DNA from 2 places in the Companilactobacillus muriivasis genome. Region 1 is predicted to be linked to the other one. Evidence: riboswitches for the same ligand, from Rfam matches in the RefSeq annotation. Region 1 holds a riboswitch; the other holds the start of a gene.
What was found. A riboswitch is a leader RNA that binds a small molecule or an ion and turns the genes downstream of it on or off. The one in region 1 is predicted to bind lysine.
Positions count from the first base shown of each region.

Region 2: linked by a shared signal. The riboswitch ahead of AAA923_RS11070 (amino acid permease) and the one ahead of lysA (diaminopimelate decarboxylase) in region 1 are both predicted to bind lysine.

Region 1 is NZ_BTTQ01000001.1:815-11,390, reverse strand. Features, by position in the region: gene AAA923_RS00075 (aspartate-semialdehyde dehydrogenase) at 1-609, opposite strand, end outside; gene AAA923_RS00070 (aminotransferase class I/II-fold pyridoxal phosphate-dependent enzyme) at 634-1,818, opposite strand; gene dapB (4-hydroxy-tetrahydrodipicolinate reductase) at 2,457-3,230, opposite strand; gene dapA (4-hydroxy-tetrahydrodipicolinate synthase) at 3,242-4,111, opposite strand; gene AAA923_RS00055 (N-acetyldiaminopimelate deacetylase) at 4,111-5,268, opposite strand; gene dapD (2,3,4,5-tetrahydropyridine-2,6-dicarboxylate N-acetyltransferase) at 5,271-5,975, opposite strand; gene lysA (diaminopimelate decarboxylase) at 5,991-7,274, opposite strand; lysine riboswitch at 7,351-7,532, opposite strand; gene AAA923_RS00040 (aspartate kinase) at 7,678-9,036, shown strand; gene dapF (diaminopimelate epimerase) at 9,053-10,018, shown strand; tRNA gene AAA923_RS00030 (tRNA-Arg) at 10,106-10,179, opposite strand; gene AAA923_RS00025 (VOC family protein) at 10,362-10,576, shown strand, end outside.
Region 2 is NZ_BTTQ01000011.1:6,573-17,148, reverse strand. Features, by position in the region: gene AAA923_RS11070 (amino acid permease) at 111-1,559, opposite strand; lysine riboswitch at 1,765-1,936, opposite strand; gene AAA923_RS11065 (helix-turn-helix domain-containing protein) at 2,023-3,069, shown strand; gene AAA923_RS11060 (hypothetical protein) at 3,187-3,537, shown strand; gene AAA923_RS11055 (hypothetical protein) at 3,674-3,943, shown strand; gene AAA923_RS11050 (TetR/AcrR family transcriptional regulator) at 4,065-4,712, shown strand; gene AAA923_RS11045 (BspA family leucine-rich repeat surface protein) at 4,786-7,242, opposite strand; gene AAA923_RS11040 (BspA family leucine-rich repeat surface protein) at 7,369-9,477, opposite strand; gene AAA923_RS11035 (BspA family leucine-rich repeat surface protein) at 9,578-10,576, opposite strand, start outside.

The DNA of each region.
Region 1 (10,576 bases):
TAAGAGGTTGAAAGCTAAAGGATAGTGCTCCTTATCGCCCTTCGTTGGAAAAATATCGGCTTTCATGTCTTTACCATCCAAATAGTCCTGTGCTTCTGCGTATAATTCGTTCAAAGCACTCTGACCGGCACCACTAGCAGCTTGATAAGTTGAAACAATAATCTGCTTCAAACCAAAAGCTTTTCTAATTGGTTCCAATGCAACCATCATTTGAATTGTTGAACAGTTAGGATTTGCGATGATCCCATGGTGGTTATACAATGCAGCTTCATTAACTTCGGGGACAACCAATGGCACATCTTCTTCCATTCTAAAAGCACTGGTATTGTCGACACAGACCGCACCACGTTTAACCGCTTCAGGCAAGAGTTTCTTAGAAACAGCCCCACCAGCTGATGCCAATACAAGATCGACACCTTCAAATGATTCTGGTTTAGCTTCTTCAACAGTTACTTCTTGACCTTTAAATTGTAGTTTCTTACCTGCAGAACGATATGAAGCCAACAACTTGATTTTACTTACTGGAATAGTTGACTGTTCCAATTGTTGAATTAAACGTGTTCCAACGGCACCTGTGGCACCTAAAATTGCTACTGTATATCCACTCATAAAAATCCATCCCTTAACTATTATTTATAAATTATCAGTAAACTTTCTCAAACGTTTCATAGCTTCTTGAATATCTTCCATTGAAGCAGCATATGAAATTCTGAAGTGACCTTCGCCACCTTTACCAAAAGCAACTCCTGGTGTAACACCAACAAGTCCTTCTTCAGCTAATTTATTAGCGAATTCAATTGAATCCAAGTTGTACTTAGCAGGAATCTTAGAGAATGTGTAGAATGCACCTTCTGGCAAGATTGTTTCGTAACCCATGTCATTCAATTCACCAACTAAGTAATCACGACGTTCTTGATAAATTTTACGCATAGCAATTGGATCATCAATCCCATTCTTCAAGGCTTCTTCGGCAGCAAATTGAGCTGGGTTTGAAGGAGCTGTAACGGTAAAGGCGTGCATCTTGTTAGCTTCTTCAACAAAGTCTTTAGGACCGGCAATATAACCGATACGGTAACCCGTCATAGCGTGTGATTTTGATAAACCATTAATTAAAATAGTCTTACCAGGCATCAACTTAGCTAGTGACAAGTGCTTGTGACCATAAGTTAATTCAGCGTAGATTTCATCAGAAATAACAAACATATTCTTATCTTTAACGACATCAACGATTTCTTGTAATTGTTCCTTTGAGTAAACGAATCCAGTTGGGTTACCTGGGAAGTTAAGCATCATAGCTTTAACTTTATCAGGACCTTCTGCTTGGATAACTTCTTCCAAATGCTTACCAGTCATACAGAAACCATCATCGGTTGTATCAACTTGTACAGGTACACCGCCAAGAATCTTAACGATTGGAATGTACAAAGCAAATGTTGGTGTAGGAATGATTACCTTGTCACCAGGATTGATGATAGCAGCAAGTGAATCAAAGATTGCCTCTGTAGCACCAATTGTTACAATGATTTCTGTTTCCGGATCATATTTAAGATCAAATTGCTTGTCCAAGTATCCAGAAATGGCTTCTCTCAAACTCAAGAAACCTTTTTGGTCTGAGTAGTGAGATTCATTTTCTTTGATACTTTCAATGGCAGCATCCTTAACGTGTTCAGGAACGTTAAAGTTTGGTTCACCAAGCGTTAATTTTACTAACCCAGGGATTTTTGCAAATTTCTCCGCAAACTCTCTGATCATTGATCTACCCATTGGGGCAATCGTTTCATTTACTACATTTTTTACTGACGAATCTAATTCTGGCATCCTTCAACACTCCTTAAAAATTAATGTAGTTTAATAATATAACAAATCTGACTAAATTATTAGATTTTTTGTAATCTTTTTAATATTTTTCTTAATGTTTGGGTTCACTACCGCCGGATGAGACCAGAAAATCGATACCTGCTGTGAGGACCAGTCCGAGCCAGAGTTCGGTCTCAGACCTCGATTTGAAGCCTTGCCATAGTTCGGCAAGTCTCCAAAGTCGTCCGTGGTGTAATGGCTAAAGCCATAACGCCACCTTCACTGCTGGTACAATTTTCTGGTATCATCCGGCTATTCTCATTTTGGTTGCTCTAGTATTACCCACTATTGCAGCTAACTACGTCTGATATATAGCAATAATTTCCTATGACATCTCTTCTGACTCATTATCCGACATTACTTTAAATTCACAGCCAATGTAACGATTCACTCGATTATTCATCAATAGAAAAAATAAATTAGTTGGAAGAGCTGAGAGTATTCATTGGCCGCGAAAGTGGCGTTATTGCTTTAGCAATTACACCACCGGACGTGTTGGAGACTTACCGGTTTTTGGTAAGGCTTCAACCGAGGCTCGAACCGTGCCGCGCAGCAAATGAATACTCTCAGCTTTGGAAACGGCAAACTACCACTACACGTTAGATAATTTGTTCCAAACCAATTACCAATTCATCTTGTTTCATAACTTCATGAACAGCTAACTTAACGCCAGTCATAAAGCTCTGACGATCGGTTGTACTCTGAGAAATAGTTAGTGTTTCACCTACTCCGCCAAAGATAACTTCTTCATCAGCTACAAAGCCTGGTAGACGCAATGCATGGATTTTTGTGCCATGATAATCGCCGCCTCTTGTGCCCATAGGGTCATCATCGCTGTGTTTTGGTTGATTGTGTCCACGTGCCTCATAAATCAATCTAGCTGTGTTTAAAGCTGTTCCTGATGGTGCATCTAGCTTGTCTTCGTGGTGTTTTTCAACGATTTCAGATTCTTCAAAATACTTGGCCGCTACTTGAGCAAACTTCATCATCAAAACTGCTGACAAACCAAAATTAGAAGCAATGATTCCACCAAGATGTTTAGCATCTGCTAATTTTTTCAATTCAGCTGTCTGCTCTTCACTCATCCCACTTGTCCCAATGACCGGGCGAATTCCATGTTCAATCGCAAATTTTGTATTGTCGAAAACGGCACTCGGAATTGAAAAGTCGATCCAAATATCTGCTTCAACATCGATATCAGTTAGTTTATTAAAAATTTTCACATTTTCAGCTAAACCGTAAGTTTTTGGATTCAAATCAGTCACGATTGGATTAAATCCAGCAACCAACTCCATGTCATCTGAATCAGCGACCATTTTGATAGCTTTTTGGCCCATTGAACCACTGAAACCTGAAATTATAACTTTTATCATCAAAAAACTCCCTAAACATCTAAGATTTTAAATAATTTATCTTGTTCTGCTTTATTTAATGGCAAGATTGGCAAACGGCAACTACCAACTTGATAACCTGCTCGATTCAAAGCTGCTTTGACTGGTGATGGTGATGGATACATAAACAATGCGGCCATCTTTGGTGTCAATTGACGTTGAATTTTACCAGCAATTTGATAATTACCTTCATCCAACGACTTGAACATTTCAGTCATTTCATCGCCATAAATATGTGATGCGACTGAGATAACACCATTAGCACCGATAACTTTAGCAAATAGAGCTTGAGAATCCTCACCACTAAAGACAGCGAAATCATCAGCAGTATGTTCAACGATGTATTCCAAATCTTCCATCGTGTTACATTGCTTAACGCCATAAATATTGCGATTCTTCGATAGTTGGACAACAGTTTCCTTTTCCATCAAAACTCCTGTCCGACCAGGAATGTTATAAATCATAATTGGCAATGGTGAATTTTCGGCAACAGTTTCAAAGTGAGCAATCATCCCGCGTTGATTTGGTTTGTTGTAATAAGGCACTACGACTAAAGCCATATCAATCCCATCGATTTTTGCCAACTTGTGGATAAAATCAATTGTTCCCGCAGTATTGTTACTACCGGCACCGGCAATAATTGGAGCTCGTCCGTTAACGATTTTGACGAAATTTTGATACAGATCCAACTTCTCAGTTTCAGTTAAAGTTGGTGTTTCACCAGTTGTTCCACCGATTACAAATCCTTTTGAACCAGTTGCCAACAAGTGTTCAGTCAACTTCTCCAACGCTGCATAATCAATCTGATCATTATCATCAAATGGTGTAATGATTGCTGTCATTAAATCAATTTCGTCATCCATTACTCTTCCTCCAAATTCATCCGATAGCCTAAGAAACCAACCATCGCCTCAATACCTTTTTGAATTGCTGCTTCATTCGGTAGAAAATCTGCTGAATGGAGAGCACCTTTACTTTCGACGCCTAGCCAAAACATCGTTCCGGGAATCTTATTGATTAAGTAACCAAAATCTTCACCAGTCATCTTTGGTTCAGTTTCTTCAAAACTAACATTTTTATTTTCTTTCATATAGTTAATAAATCTTTTAGTCAATTTAGGATTGTTTTCCACGGGGTAATAACCGCCCTGATTATAATCAACGTCAATCTGACAATTGAATGATTTTTCCAACCCTTCAGCAAGCTCTGAAATGCGTTGACGAATAAATTCAATCATTTCTTGTGTCAACCCACGAATAGTTCCCTCAATCCGAGCTTCGCCAGCAATGACATTTCTAATCACACCAGCATCCATCTTGCCAAACGTGATCACACCACATTTAATTGGATCAATACTACGTGAAATCACTGTCTGAACTTGATTAATAAAATTAGCTGCAATCACAATCGCATCATTAGCTAAATGTGGATACGCCGCATGACCGCTCTTACCATGAATCGTGATATTAACCTCGGTCGTACCAGCAAATAATGTACCCATGCGACAACCAATCACACCAGTTTTCAAAAGTGGATTATCGTGCAAGCCATAAAATTCATCAACATGAAAATCACCACTGAAAGCTCCTAAATCATAGGCAACCTTGCCGCCACTTTCACTTTCCTCGGCTGGTTGAAAGAAGAATACTAAATTGTCTTTAGGTTGATGTTCACTAAAATAATTCAAAATTCCCAACGCCACAGTCGTATGCAAATCGTGACCACAGGCATGCATCACCCCAGGATTAGTTGATTTATAACTTGATTCATGTATTTCTGTCACAGGTAATGCATCCATGTCGCAACGATAACCGATATTTCTTTGTGGGTTCGAACCCTTGACTAACACCAACAGAGCAGTTGGTAATTCTGGTAGCTCTTTAATTTCCAAATTAGTCTGAGAAAATGATTGAATCACTTGCAACACATAAGCATGTGTCTTAACCTCGTGCATTGCTAATTCCGGAATGGAATGTAAATGTCGTCTGATCTGAATCAATTGTTCACTTGATAATGTCATAATTACAACTTCCTTAAAGTACTCTCAATTTGAGTTTTATCAGTCGTTTTCTGATCTTTAACTTTAAGAATTTTAGCAGGAACTCCGGCAACAACAGTTCCGGCAGCCACATCTTTAGTAACAATAGCTCCGGCACCGACAACAGCATCATCGCCAACTTGAACACCTTCAAGGACAACGGCGTTGGCACCCACGATTACGTTATTTCCGATCCGAACTGGTTGAGCTGAAGCAGGTTCAACTACTCCGGCCAAAACGGCATTAGCACCGATATGTGAATTTTCACCAACGATAGCACGACCACCAAGTACGGCACCCATATCAATCATTGTCTTAGCACCAATTTCAGCACCAATATTGATTACAGCACCCATCATTATAACGGCGTTATCACCAATTTCAACACGGTCACGAATAATGGCACCTGGTTCGATTCGAGCATTGATGTGCTTAGTATCTAACATTGGTACGCCAGTATTTTGACCATTTGCTTCAACATAATAATCAGTTAATGAATTAGCTTTCAAAATTGGTTCGATCACTTTGAAGTCACCGATAATAATTGCTAAGTCGTTACTCTTGAAAACTTTGATTTCAGAAGGAAATTCAATGTGGGAAACATCCCCTTGTAAGTAAACTTTTACGGGCGTAGATTTCTTTGAGTTTCCTATATAATTGATAATTTCTTGTGCATCCATTTTTGTCATTAAAATTTCCTCCAATTAATAATCCAAGTCTAAACTAGTTAAATCTTGATAAGTTTCACGTTTAACAACCAATTTGTCCTGACCATTTTCAACAAAGACAACTGCCGGTCTAGGATTGCGGTTATAATTCATTGCCATCGAATATCCATAAGCACCAGTATCAAGTACAGCTAAGATATCGCCAGGTGCTGTTTTTGGAAGTGGTTGTTGGTCAATCATGATGTCGCCTGATTCGCAATACTTACCAGCAATGTGAGCTGTTTCAACAATTGGTTCACCCATCTTGTTAGCAACGACTGCTTCATATTTAGCTTGATACAATGCTGGACGAATGTTGTCGCCCATACCACCATCAACGGAAACATAAGGTGTCAAATTAGGAATATCCTTACGAGAACCGATTTCATAAAGCGTATAACCAGCAGGTCCAACAATTGAACGACCAGGTTCTATCCAAATTTCCGGAACATTGTCGCAATTCTGTTTCAACTCATCGGCAATTTGTTTGATAAATTCATTAGCAGTAATTGGATCATCATCTTCGTTATAACTAATTCCAAAACCACCACCAAGATTGATTACTTCAGGCCAATAATTGAATTCCTTTTGAAAATCCTTGGAAATGGCAATCATCTTTTGAGCTAACATGACAAAACCTTGTGTTCCAAAGATTTGTGAACCGATATGAGCATGAATTCCTAAAAGATTCATATTAGGATCATCCAAAACCTGTTTCATGGCCTCTTTAGCTTGTCCAGATTCAACATCGAATCCAAATTTGCTATCAGTTTGACCGGTTTGATCATACTTGTGAGTGTGAGCTGAAATTCCAGGGGTCAATCGCAACATAACGTTAATTTTTTCGTCGTCTGTTTTTAAAATACGTGATAACATTTCAATTTCGTGGAAATTATCTAACATAATTACACCGACATGATTTTGAACGGCCATGACTAATTCGTCAAATGACTTGTTGTTACCGTGAAAACTGATTTTTTCACTAGGAAAACCGGCTGCCAATGCGGTATGTAACTCGCCACCAGAAACAACATCGATATGAACATCTTCTTGTTTCATAACTTGATAAATTGCTTTGACTGCAAATGCCTTACTGGCATAACTGACTTGATACTTCAAACCAGCATCTTCAAAAGCTGATTTGAATTTTCTTATTTGGCTACGGATCTGGGAAACATCGAATACATATAGTGGAGTGCCATATTTCTTGGCTAAATCAACACTGTCGACTCCGCCTATCATTAAATGTCCATTCTTGCTCGTTAAATCATCTGTAATCATAATATTTTCTCCTTTTACCAAATAAAAAAGCCTCTTTGCTTAATAACAAAGAGACCCATCAATAATCTGCATCAATTTTGTCATAAGCTCAACGTGACCTACCAATAGCCACGACAGTTCGTATTCTCTTATTAATACGCCCCAGCTTGCTAAATTCTGTAAAATTTAGTGCTTCGGCAATCTTCCCTTTCAATAAGTTCACAGCTTTTACAGAAGCTCCCTCATTTACTAATGTCAATTGCGACCTCTTTTGTTGGTATAAGATTATAACAGTGCTCATAATTCGTCAAGTAATATTAGTAAATTTCTCATTTTTATAAATAAAAAGTAATTTTTTCTTGTCATAACAACGAAAAATGATACACTCATCATTAAAAACAATTTAATTTTAGAGGTGTATTGTATGAAGGTCGTCAAGTTTGGGGGTAGTTCCCTCGCCACCGGAGAACAGTTTGAGAAGGTCATCAATATCGTAAATGATGATTTTGAAAGGAAAGTTATTGTTACTTCCGCTCCTGGAAAACGTTTTTCTGGTGATACCAAAGTTACTGATTTATTAATTGAGTACGCTACCGCAGTTATAGAAAATGTGGATCATACTAATATTGTCAAAGAGATTATCTCAAGATACCGTGAAATAAGCGACTATTTTAAACTTGATGATTCAGTTATCAAACTTCTAAAAGAAAAATTAGTTAATCTTGCTACTACTAAGTTCGTTGATGATGAATATCTAATGGCAGCTTTTAAAGCTCATGGAGAATTTCTCAATGCTATTCTTCTAAATGAAGTCCTAAATGCTAAAGGTATCAAATCAATTTTTGTTGATCCAAAAGATGCTGGTATTATCGTTCATGGTCAACCAAACGACGCTGATATTTCACCAGAAACTTATCTTAATTTGGATAAACTCGAATTACCTGATGATACCAAAGCCGTTTTCCCAGGATTCTTTGGTTACAGCCAAGATGGTAATATTTATACCTTTTCTCGTGGTGGTTCCGATATCACTGGTGCACTATTGAGTCGCGGATTGCATGCTGACTTATACGAGAACTTTACTGACGTCGATGCTATTTACGTCGCCAACAATCACGTAGTCAAGCATCCACAAGCAATCAAGAAGATGTCATATCGTGAAATGCGCGAACTTTCATATGCTGGTTTCTCAGTCTTTCAAGATGAAGCTATTATTCCCGCTATTAAAGGCCAAGTTCCTGTTAACGTCAAAAATACTAACAATCCTAGTGCCGAGGGAACTCTAATCGTTCCAGAACAATTTCTTTTCAATCCTTCTAATCAAATTACAGGAATTGCTTGTTCTAAACGATTCTCGGCCTTGTACATTCATCGCTACTTGTTGAATAAAGAAGTCGGCTTTACCCTAAAACTACTGAAAATCTTTTATAAATATAATATTTCTTATGAACACATGCCTTCCGGAATTGATGACCTAACCGTTATTTTTGACCGAACTAAGCTTGATAAAACAACTATTAAACACCTTTGCCACGATGTTAAAGAAGTCCTCCAGCCTGATTATTTGGAATGGATCGACGATTATGCAATTATTATGGTAGTTGGTGAAGGTATCGCTCATAACGTCAATACACTCGGTCAAATCATTGATTCATTGACTAACAATAATATTGCTATTCACATGATCAACCAAGGTGCATCACGCATTTCCATCATGATTGGAATTCAAGAGTCGGATGCTGACGATGCAGTTAAACAAATTTATAAGACATTCTTCGATTAATAATGAGGTGAACAATTTGGTAAAATTACTCAAAGTACATGGTTCAGAAAATAAGTTTTTTATCTTAGATCAAACTCTACTCGAAACACCTTTGAATGATGATGAATTAAAAGCTGTCGCAATTAACTTCTGTGACAATGTTCTCGGTGGAGCTGACGGATTACTAGTCATTGATACAAGTGAAAACTGCCTTGGCAAGATGCGTGTTATCAATGCCGATGGTAGTGAAGCTAAGATGTGTGGCAATGGCTTGAGAACAGTCAGTCGTTACCTATCTGAGAAATATCAGCTAGATAATTTTAAAATTGAAACAATGGAATCAGACCTTGATGTAGAAAAGGCTCCAGATCTTTATAACGGCGTTCCAGCATTCAGTGTTGAAATCTCACCAATCTCTTTTCAAAAAACCGATCTACCTTTCTCTTATAAGCAAAATGATGAAATGATCGATATGATGGTACCTGAATTTCTACCAGACCAAAGTTTTACCGCTATAGCGGTACCTAATCCTCATCTAATCAGCTTTGTACCTGAAGTCAGTCAATTAGAATTAGGCGACCTAGGTCAGAAACTTAATGGCAAGAACGAATACTTCCCTGAAGGTGTTAATGTCAGTTTCAGTCAGATTCTCGACACTAATAAAATATTTGTCCAGACATACGAACGTGGAGTTGGCTTTACCAATGCCTGTGGTACCGGTATGTCAGCTACCAGCCTTGCCTTTGCGATGTTGCACCCAGATAAATTCGACCCTGATAAAGAAATCAGCGTTTATAATCCTGGTGGCATGGTTAAAACTAAGATTACTTTGAATCCAGTTAAGGAAAACAGCAAATTAAGATTGATTGGTAATGCTACATTCACTCATACACTTGAAGTCAGTGAATTCAACCTTCACAACAACAATCTCAATGACATCGACGTTGCTGAAACTGGTGAAGAGAAAGATTACCAAGCATTCGTAGAAAGTATTTCGCAGTAACTTCATAATAGACATCATTTAGATGATGCCTATTTTTTGCATAAAAAAAAAGACCTATGAGATAAACTCATAAGTCTTTCAAATTAGTGCGCCTAGTAGGAGTCGAACCTACAACCTTCTGATTCGTAGTCAGACACTCTATCCAATTGCGCTATAGGCGCATGTCAATAACTCAACAAAAATAATTATAGCATACATATTGTAAATTTGTATACGACTTTTTTTATTTTTTAACAACAATTTTTAGATCAAATTTAATTCATAGTTTCTGAGTAAAATTATATATATCTAACACTATAACTGGTACAATTTGATCATAAAATCAAATCTGGAGATGATTCCGATGCAATCACAAATCTACCCTTACCTAGCATTTAATAGTGCTAAGGAAGCTATAGAGTACTATCAAGATGTCTTTGGAGCGACTGAAGTCTATCGTATTAGTCCACAACTTGAACAAGCTAAGCAATTTGGTATTCCTGAAGATGTGAACCTAGAGGATTTAACTATGCATGCTGGTTTTACTATTCTCGGTATGAAAATTGAATGTTCTGATGC
Region 2 (10,576 bases), on a different contig from region 1:
ACCATAACGATTTACACCAACCATCGTCTCTCTGAAAGGTTTTGTGAGTAGGCACTCTCTTAGCTTTTATATTCTTTGTTTATCATAATTTAATTTCTAATAAATTTCAACTAGTAGTGGCCACCATTTTTGGTTGCTTTGACATCTATATCTTCTAGCTTGATGAACTTGGTCTTATATCTAATCTTATAATAGATCCAGCAAACGAAGAGAATAATCAAACCACTATAACTGATCAAAAGTCGACCAACGTTGAAGTTAACCATTGAACGGACGTCTTGACCAAGGATAATAATAATACCTAAAACGATTGCCAATAAAGGTCCGAATGGGAACCATTTTGCTTTATACTTCAAATCGTCCAAATCATAGCCCTTATATACGTAGGCTTTTCTGAAACGATAATGTGAGAAAGCAATTCCCAACCATGCAATAAAACCTGTTAATCCGGAAGCTGCAACTAGCAATTCATAGAATGAATCACCGTACAAACTTGTGAACAGGGCAATACCACCGACTAAAGCTGTCAATAATAGTGAAAATACTGGAACACCACGGCCATTAGTTCTTTGGAAAGCCTTTGGTGCCATGCCATTTTTACTCATTGACCAAAGCATACGACTAGCAGCGTACAATCCTGAGTTTGCGGCTGAAATAACTGAAGTTAAGATAACCGCGTTCATGATACCAGCAGCTAGTGGAATACCAACTTTTTTGAAGACGATAGTAAATGGACTGATAGCAATATCGCCAGCGCCTGAACCTAGCAAGTTAGGACTTGTATAAGGAATCAAAGCACCAATAACGGCGATTGACAAAATATAGAATAATAAAATTCTCCAGAAAACCTGTTTGATAGCCTTAGGAATACTTTTTTCAGGAGTAGCTGATTCACCGGCTGTAATACCAATTAGCTCAGTCCCCTGAAACGAGAACCCGGCAACAACGAAGACGCTTAGGATTGCCGGCACGCCCCCAACAAATGGAGCATGTTTATAAGTATAGTTTGAAAGTCCAACGGAACCATGTCCGCCTAAAATACCCATAATAGTTAAAACACCACAGATCAAAAAGATAATTACGGCGGTAACTTTAATTGATGACAACCAATATTCTGTTTCACCAAATGAACCAACCGAAATGAAATTGATAATCAAGAGTACAATCATGAACGTCAAACTGACTTTCCACGACGACAAACCTGGGAACCAATACTTAACAACTAAAGAAATAGTGGAGAGATCAACCGCCAAAGTAATCGCCCAGTTGAACCAGTAATTCCAACCTAGTGCAAAACCGAAGGCAGGATCAATAAATTTTGTAGCATATGTTGCAAAAGACCCAGAAACTGGCATATAAGTTGCCATTTCTCCCAAACTAGTCATCAGGAAGTAAACCATAATACCGATAGCCACATACGCTATCAAGGCACCCCCCGGACCAGCTGTTGAAATTGAAGAACCACTTGCAACGAACAAGCCGGTACCGATTGAGCCACCTAGCGCAATCATCGACAAGTGACGAGTCTTCAACGACCTATTCACATCATTATTTTCCATCTTTCATTCCCCTTTTTGGACATAAAAAAAATCCTTATTATCAGAGGAACTACCGACAATAAGGATTATAATTATCCCATTAATCAATAGCTCAACGCGTTGAGAGGGCGTAGAACAACGGGAACTTCCGAGGATTTACCTAGCTTAGCGAATTGCGCACGATTTTGTGCGTGATTTGCTAAGCGTAGTAAACCACAGGAAGTTGTTGTTCGAAGCCCGTTTTGAAACACGACAGTCTACTGCCTATTAAGCAATAGCCCAATCAAATTACCAAGTAGGGATAATTGATTTCGGCAAACTTTCCTTTCATATTTTTTCAAAGTACCCTATCCGCACTCCAAAATATTAATAATAAAGATTGCACCTCTATCTGATTACAAAACATTATAAATAAATGTTAAGATAGTAGCAAGTAGTGTTTCGTATATTATTAAATTAATTTAACGTTACCGGGGGAAGACAAATGTTGGAGCAAATTTTCTTAGTTAAGCAAGATGTCGAGAAATACCGCATGCTTACCGTTATAAAATCATTACCTCCTCGTGAAGTAAACTTAAGCAACATTAGTAGTAGACTAGAATTTACATACCAGAAAACTTACAATATTTTCCAAGCACTGCTGGAAGACTTAGCTGATGTCACTCCCGATATTGACCCCGCCGATACTAAAATCGAGTCAATTGACTTCACTAAGATTTCAATCGATACCTACCGACTATATCTGGTTAAGAATTCGATTGTTTTCCAAGCTTTCAACTATGGTTTAACCAGTGCCAATCCTTCGTTTGAGAGTTTTAGTAATGAACACTTTACTAGTAAATCGACCCTCAACCGTCGGATGTCACAATTCCGTGCTTTCTTAAAAAACTTTGGTCTCAAAATCTCCAACTCGACACTTGAGATCAAAGGAAATGAAAAGAATATTCGTTGGATGGCATACTATGTCTATTGGTACACATACCATGGTCAAGAATGGCCATTCAGCCTAATTCAAGAGAGTTCAATCGACCAAATTATTGGACATACTGGGATCACCTTCAACAATCCTATCGTGCATTTCCAACTTAAATATTATTTGGCCATTTCGAGAATTCGTTTAATCAAACGTAATTACATCGAAGACTTGCCATATTATAGTGATGTCTTTGGTGACCAAAATCTTGGCGAAGATATTTTGACGCATGAAGATTATCCAATCGTTCCCGTCAAAGCTTTGGATAATGAAAATAAGTTGGTCAATCTATTCAGGAAGACCGCCTTTCAACCAAGTGATACCGCCTTTGAGCAACCAATCAACGCCAACGCCAGAATTAACCCTAAATTCTATGCGCTCGTTTATCACTTTATAGATTTCTTGAAGGAACACTATCACGACGATATGACAGTCTACCATGATCAACGGACTCTGAAACATATCATGACCTACGTAACACGTGACGTTGTCTTCTATTACATCATGGCACCATATTCATTGATGCATTTGGATACCATGTATATGAGCGATTCCTAGCAGACATATACTGATCTTTACAAAGATATTTATACTTTCTTCTCCAATATCGATCAAAATGAATTTCCGGGAATTTATAATGCGGCCGAGCTGATTTCGAGAAATCTGTTCCAAGTCTTGCCAAGCTATATTTCCACCATTCGTGCGGAAGATATTATCAAAGTTAAAGTCTTAATCGATCCGGGCAATCAGGCTGCCGAAGTTGTCTTGAGAAATATCAGAACCCTCGCCTTCGTGGAAATTGTTCCTAATGAAGAATTCGAGGACGTTGATGTTTTGATTACATCGTTGGATGTCTTGCCATTGGATATTGAAAAGAAGAAGTATCCTGAAGATTTGAAAGTCATTTCATGGGATATTTCATCAGTTCGTCCCGATTATATCTGGTTATTGATTCAATTAAATCAGATTTATGTCCGCAAATTGAAGAACAAAATTGAAAGTAGTAAAAAGAAAAAAGTCTTATAAAAGCTTGATATAAAAGACATTTGAAATCCTTTTTGATTTTAAATGTCTTTTTTTGTTGCATTTTAAAACTAGAGAACTATAATCGTATTTGTAGATTGATAGTGAGTACTCACTATCACACAAAGGAGAGGATATTATGTTTACAACAATATTTTGGATTTTAGCAATTTGGTTTATCGTCAATGTTATTTGGATGTGGTTTAAGACCGACGACCAAAACTTCCAGAAAGCTTTTGCTTGGATCAATGTAGTTGCAGTCATCGTGGGATTTTGGGTTTACTTCGGCGTTGCCAAAGTTAGTGGCATCGACACATGGTTCAATATCTTGAACTACGTCAACATCGTTCTTGCCATCGTACAATTTTACTTTGGCTACAGAAACAACAGTTCTATGAAACATGCATAAAGAAATTTTTTAGTTTTACCTCTTGAGTTCCATTTAGGATAGAATGGAACTGAGCCGTCTCCGGTTACGAGAATATTCTCATTCCCGGAGACAAAAAATAATTAATATAAGAGGCAAACATATGGATAACCAATTTGATCTTTATCTCGAAGCAGAAAAAACTGAAAAACTGACACCGAAGCAAAAATTGATTTTCCAATCGGCCATTGATCTCTTCTCGATTCGTGGCTATGCCAATACCTCGACCAAAGAAATTTCTGAACATGCAGGCGTTTCTGAAGGCAGCATTTTTCGTAAGTTTAAGAATAAAGAAGAATTACTGATGGCCATTTTGACACCATTGACTCAAAAAATTCTACCCCAGGATTTGAATCAGTTTTCTCAAACAGCTTATCAAAATGGTAATCTCAATTTGAAATATTTCTTGAACTCAATGATTAATGATCGCATCGGCCTCTTTAAGTACAACCATAAGATAATGAAGATTTTTTTAAATGAGTTTATCTACGATCAGGAAATCCATGACCGTTTGATTGAGAGCATTCCTAAAAAATCATTTAAACAGTTCAATGAGGTGTTGGATGAACTGAAGAGCAAACATTTGCTGATTGATTGGGACAATCTTGAAATCTTCAGATTCATCGCCTCAAATATTTTAGGATACTTGATTCAACATTATATTATCGTTGACCCTAATAAGTGGGACGAAACTTTAGAAATCAGCCACGTTACTGATTTTATCGTTAGGGGTTTGACTCCTAATAAATAGTTTATCTAAAATAGCATCACCTCTGTACATAAGAAAAGCGTTGGAATCTTTTATAAAAGACTCCAGCGCTTTTTTAATATTCTTGAACTTTATCAGCACTAACAAATTCATTGGTTGCGACACGATAATATTTATCATTATTGATGTAAATATATCTATCTGTATACCAGCCGCTATTTGCTTGCAATGCACGATCAGTTACCGGCTTACCACTTGCTGTAACCAAACTAGCAATCGAATCAGCATTTACCAAAACATTAGCTGCGTGACCGTGATAAATATAAACATCATCGGCTTTAGCCCATTGATTTGTCGCTACACGATAGTATTTATCACCATTTAAAGTCATTGTTTCGTCGGTGAACCAATCACTGCTTGGAGCCAACTTTCTATCTGTTAATTCCGTACCAGAATCATCATACAATTTGACTTCTGGAGAATCATTATAGGTGCCTAAAGTTCCATTGATACTCTCTGGTTCATTGTTTTCAGGCTTAACTTCATTTGAACTGGAACTGGAGTGAGAACCAGAACTGAAATTATTATTTTCTTCAGGTTCGTATAATATATGAAAAATATATTTTGTTCCGGAATAAGTATCACCGCTTGCCTCAAACACTTTAATATAATAATCAATAAGCATTCTAACGTCGGATTCAATTTTGCTTACCGTAACGCCATTATATTCAGCAGGATCGTTCAAAATAAAGCTACCCATTCCTACTGTTGCACCTTCTTCTGGTGGATATGGAATTAGTTCAAAATAACTTATTTCACTAAGTGGTACACCATCAGAATAAGTAATCATTTTTCTATTATCTGGCAAATCGCTAAGTTCCTCTGAGTAATCTATTCCCGTATAATCCGTTTTTCCAAGTGGAATATAAAATGTATGAGACTTGTTTTCCGTACCAGCTGTATTTGTTTCAATCACCTGGATAATAGCCTGTTTTTTAGGTATTGGAACTACACCTTCGTCATCCTTAGTCAATAAAACCCTGCCATCATAACCCGCATAATAATCATCCAATGAAATATTACTTGGTACTTTTGATGCATCAAAATGTGTTTGAAAATAAGTGTATGGTGGCTGAGTATATTCTTCGCCAGTGTAGAAAACTTTTGAATGATCATCTTCGGCAACAAATTCTTCTTTAAATTTCATGGGCAATTCATAATCCCATTTCCAAGTCACTTTACTACGATTACCTGATAATCCATTATACATATTCTGCAATCTTTGGGAGATTTTTATATCATTCACCTTAACTTTTGCATCATCAGATTTCACAGCAATCCATGCAACAGCAATCGGAGCAGAGCCCGTAAATAAGCTCTCATCTATAGGAATCTCCAAGGCAGAATTTAGCAAACAATTTTGTGGTGATAAAGTTAACTCTTGTAAATTCTTATCACCATAAAATAAGTCATCAACACCGTTATTTTTAATTCCTGACATATCAATATTTGATATATCCAATGATGTTAGTATGTCATCTCTAGCAAACATATATTTAAAAACAAGTTTGGATTTATCAGAAACGCTTGTTGAATTAATATTTTTAGGTAATATCAAACTCTCCAGATTTACTGCACCATAAAACATTTCTTCAAAGTTACTTCCCCTAATCCAATTCCAATTAGAAATATCCAAGCTCTTCAAACTATCATCGATAAGGAACATGTCTGAAAAATTTTCGACATTGGATACATCCCAATTATTTAAATCCTGTTCTCCAAAATTACCAGATTTTCTAAATAAGTAACTCATATCAACTGTGTTTGATGTATCCAGCTTATCCAATCCTGTAAATTGCTTAACATTACTAAAGTCAGCAAATAACCCTGAGATGCTTTTTCCAGTAACAACCTTTTTTGTGATTGAAATTTTTGTAATTTTATCCTTATCGATGCCAGCTGTATTCCATGGATTCTTGTTATTTTTAAATTCCGGATCAAACTCTTGTACATACGAAGTATCCTTATTTAAAGTTCCACCATTAATTGTCAAAGTAGTTCCGTCTTTGCTTAAACTACAGTCAATACCCCAGTCACCAGTGTCAATTGGCTCACTATCATCAGTAACATCATCATTTTCTTGTGGTGTTACGGGTTGGGTTGTAGTACCTTCTGGCTGAGTTGCAGGATTCTCTTGTTCATCTGGCTTTGCAGATGGCTCCCGTGTTTCAATAGCAGATGTCATGTCATCTTTATCTGGAGTCTCCTTTTCTTGTGGTACATCAGCATTCTGACCACTAGCATCTTCTTTAGTTTGTTCAGGCTGAGTAGTTGGATCAGCATTCACATCTTTGTCATCATTCTGTGGCTGTTCAACTGATTCCGAAGTAGCTTGGCTAACTGGTGTCAAATCAATTGTATCAGCTTGAACAGTAGTTAATTGAGACACGCCAAATAAAGCTAGTCCACTTGCCAAACTCAAAGTCGACTTTACTATCCAATTCTTACCACTTTTATACATTTTTTTCTTTAATATAGCGTTTGAATATCTTTTTAATTGCTGAAATCTCAATTCCCACACCTCCTGTTTATACACATTGTACACTCTTACATGATTATGTATATACAGAATTTGTGAAGTAATTAATTTATTTTAAGTTAAAAACGTCAATAATCATTTTCGATTATTGACGTTTATTTAATATTCTTGAACTTTATCGACACTAACAAATTCGTTGGTAGCGACACGATAATATTTTTCACCGTTGATATAAGTGTATCTATCAGTATACCAGCCACTGCCTCCTTGCAATGCACGATCAGTTACATCCTTACCTTGCGATGTAACTAATCTAGCAATTGAACCCTTATTCACAAGAACATTAGCCGTGCTTGGATAGTAAATATAGATATCGTCAGCTTTGGCCCACAAGTCAGTTGCCACACGATAATATTTAACACCCTTTAGCGTCATCAGGTTGTCAGTGTACCAATCGCTACTAGGTGCTAATTTGCGGTCTTTGACAATATCGCCATTGTCATCGTAAAGTTGAACATCTGGATTATTATTGTGCGTTCCGATTTTTTCTTCAATAGCTTTGACTTCTCGATTTACGGTTGTTGTGGAAGATCCACCTGTCGAAGAACCGCCACCAGAATTGGTATTTTTTTCAGGTTCATAGACAGCATAAAAATCCACTTTGCCCCCTTCGAAACTAGTAGGTATTTTCCCATTTTCATCGACTAGACTATTAGCAAGGACTTGAATTATATCACTATAGCTACTGTAATCGGTTAATTCCATCTTTGTTAAAAGTTCTTCAGTAATATTCGTTGGATTACCAAAAAAAACAAAATAACTTTTACTTTTATCAAAAGTATCAGAATCTGCAAGAATCAACTTTTTATTCTTTAATACGTTTAACTGACCTTTAAAATCCACTTTCCCATCAACAATATTATCATTTGACATAATGATATCACTTGGGACACGCTTACCATTTTCATATACCACAAATTTAATTGCTGCTTTCGGAATTTTAACGTTAATAGATTTTCCATCTATATCCTTAGTCAAAGTGACCGGTTCTGGCTCAAATTGTATCGCATGACCACTACCTGTCGATCCAATTGCGATTAAAGCTGCCGGTTTAAATTCTGAAAAAGGTAAAACTTTATCACTACTAGTTATCTCTCTTGTTGTAATAAGAGAACCGTCATCTTCATCAACATATCGAACGGTGAAATTCATATATGGTAATTCATTCCATGTCCATTTTGCTACTTCACTATCTTTTTTATCTTTTCCATCATACATTTCCATTAGTTCTTTATTACTAGCGTTCACATCAGAATCATTATTTTTCTTCCAGCCAGCAATTCCCTGAGTAGCATCACCATCAGTTGTAAAATTAGGATTCAGTTCAGCATTAGTCAAATTATTCTTTGACGACAAAGTCAAAGTTGAAATAGATCCCGCCAAATTAAGTAATTCATTAACCTTATCTGTTTTGGACATATCTAATCCAGACAAATTAAGTGATTCTACCGAGTTATCATAGTAGAACATCCTTGAAAAATCGCTATCAGAACTACCTGAACTTAATCCAGTTGGTAAATCTATAGTTCCTAACTTCTCACAAGACTCAAACATACTCTTAAAATTCATTCCGGCTGACCATTTCCAGTTAGATAAGTCGATTCCTGTCAACTCATGATTTTGTAAAAACATGTTAGAAAAATCAGTTACCTTATCCGTTTGAAAATTACTTACATTGATTGCTGTCAAATTATTACAATTGGCAAATGCGTAACTCATATCAGTCACATTTGATGTATCAAGCTTGTCCAATCCATCAATCTCAGTGACGTTAACAAACTCCTTAAATAAACCAGAAATATCCTCTCCGGCAGTTATATTTCCGGTAATTTCAATTTTTGTGACTTCCGGTAATTTCAGATTCTCCCACTGCTTTGTATTACGTTCATCATCATAACCATAATAGTGAGTATTATTTAATTTTCCACCTGAAATTTGTAGTGTGCCATCAGAGAATTTCCAATCGACACCCCAATTACCTGAAATCTCACCAGTAGGTTCATTTTCATTTGTTACTGTTTCTGGGGCTATTTCAGAACTACTCGGCTGTTCACCAGTGTCCGCAGCGGCTTGAGTGACGGTTGATTGAGAAACACCAAATAAAAATAATCCGCCTATCAGCCCTAAAGCAGACTTGACTATCCAATTCTTAATACTTTCCTTTCTTAAAATATTCTTCGTTGACCTTTTTACTTGTTGAAATCTCAAAATCTTCACCTCCTAGGTAGACTCATTGTACACCCTTTCACAATAATATTTATATAAAAATGTAATAAAAAAAAGAGCACCAAAGTGTTCTTTAATTTAACTAATATTCTTCTACATCATCAGCACTGACAAACTCATTTGTAGCAACACGATAATATTTAGCATTGTTGATATAAGTATATCTATCTGTATACCAGCCACTATTTGCCTGAAGAGCTCGATCAGTTACAGTCTTGCCTTCAGCTGTCACAAGTGTAGCCACATTCCCTCTGTTTACCAGCACATCAGTACTGTCAGGATAATAAAGGTAAACATCTTTTGCTTTAGTCCATTCATTTGTTGCAACACGATAGTACTTAACGCCATCTAATGACATTGACTCATCAGTGAACCAATCGCTATTTGGTACAAGCTTACGATCAGTTAATTCACTGCCGGAGTCGTCGTATAATTGAACATCCGGTTTATCATAGAAAGTTCCGACTCTTTCCTCAATGCCTTGTACTTCACGGTACTGTGCTGAACTTGTACCTTTGCTATTACTATTACTAGGTAATGCTTTATATAGAAAATAAAATTTCATACCTTGTCCCATCATATCTTCTGGCAAGGAACCATCAATTGATAATGAACCAATAAGCATCTTTACAATATTTTTTGGACTAGCTTTTTCTAAATCACTTAACATACTCTCGGAAATATTTGAAGAGAATCCACTCGAATCTTGTAAATGACTACCTTTTTTAGTAGTTACATCATATGGCAAAATTTCTATATCATTAGATAGTTTATTAAGCTGACCTTGATAATCTTTATCTGTTGAAAGTTGCTTATTAATTGGAACGCGAATAGTAATTGGGGTTTTATTGCCATTTGTATCTTCCATTTCAACTTGAACCGTGTAATCTTTTCGTGGTATTGGAACCGAAATAGTCTTTCCATTCATATCTTGTGTCAAACTGATTGCTTCTGGTTTAAACGAAGCATCATAATTGTCGGGAGCAAGATTTAATGAACTTAAGGTTTCTGGTTGAAATTCATCATATTCATAATACTGTTCATTATCAGGTTTAACTGTTATGTAATCCGAAGTATAAAA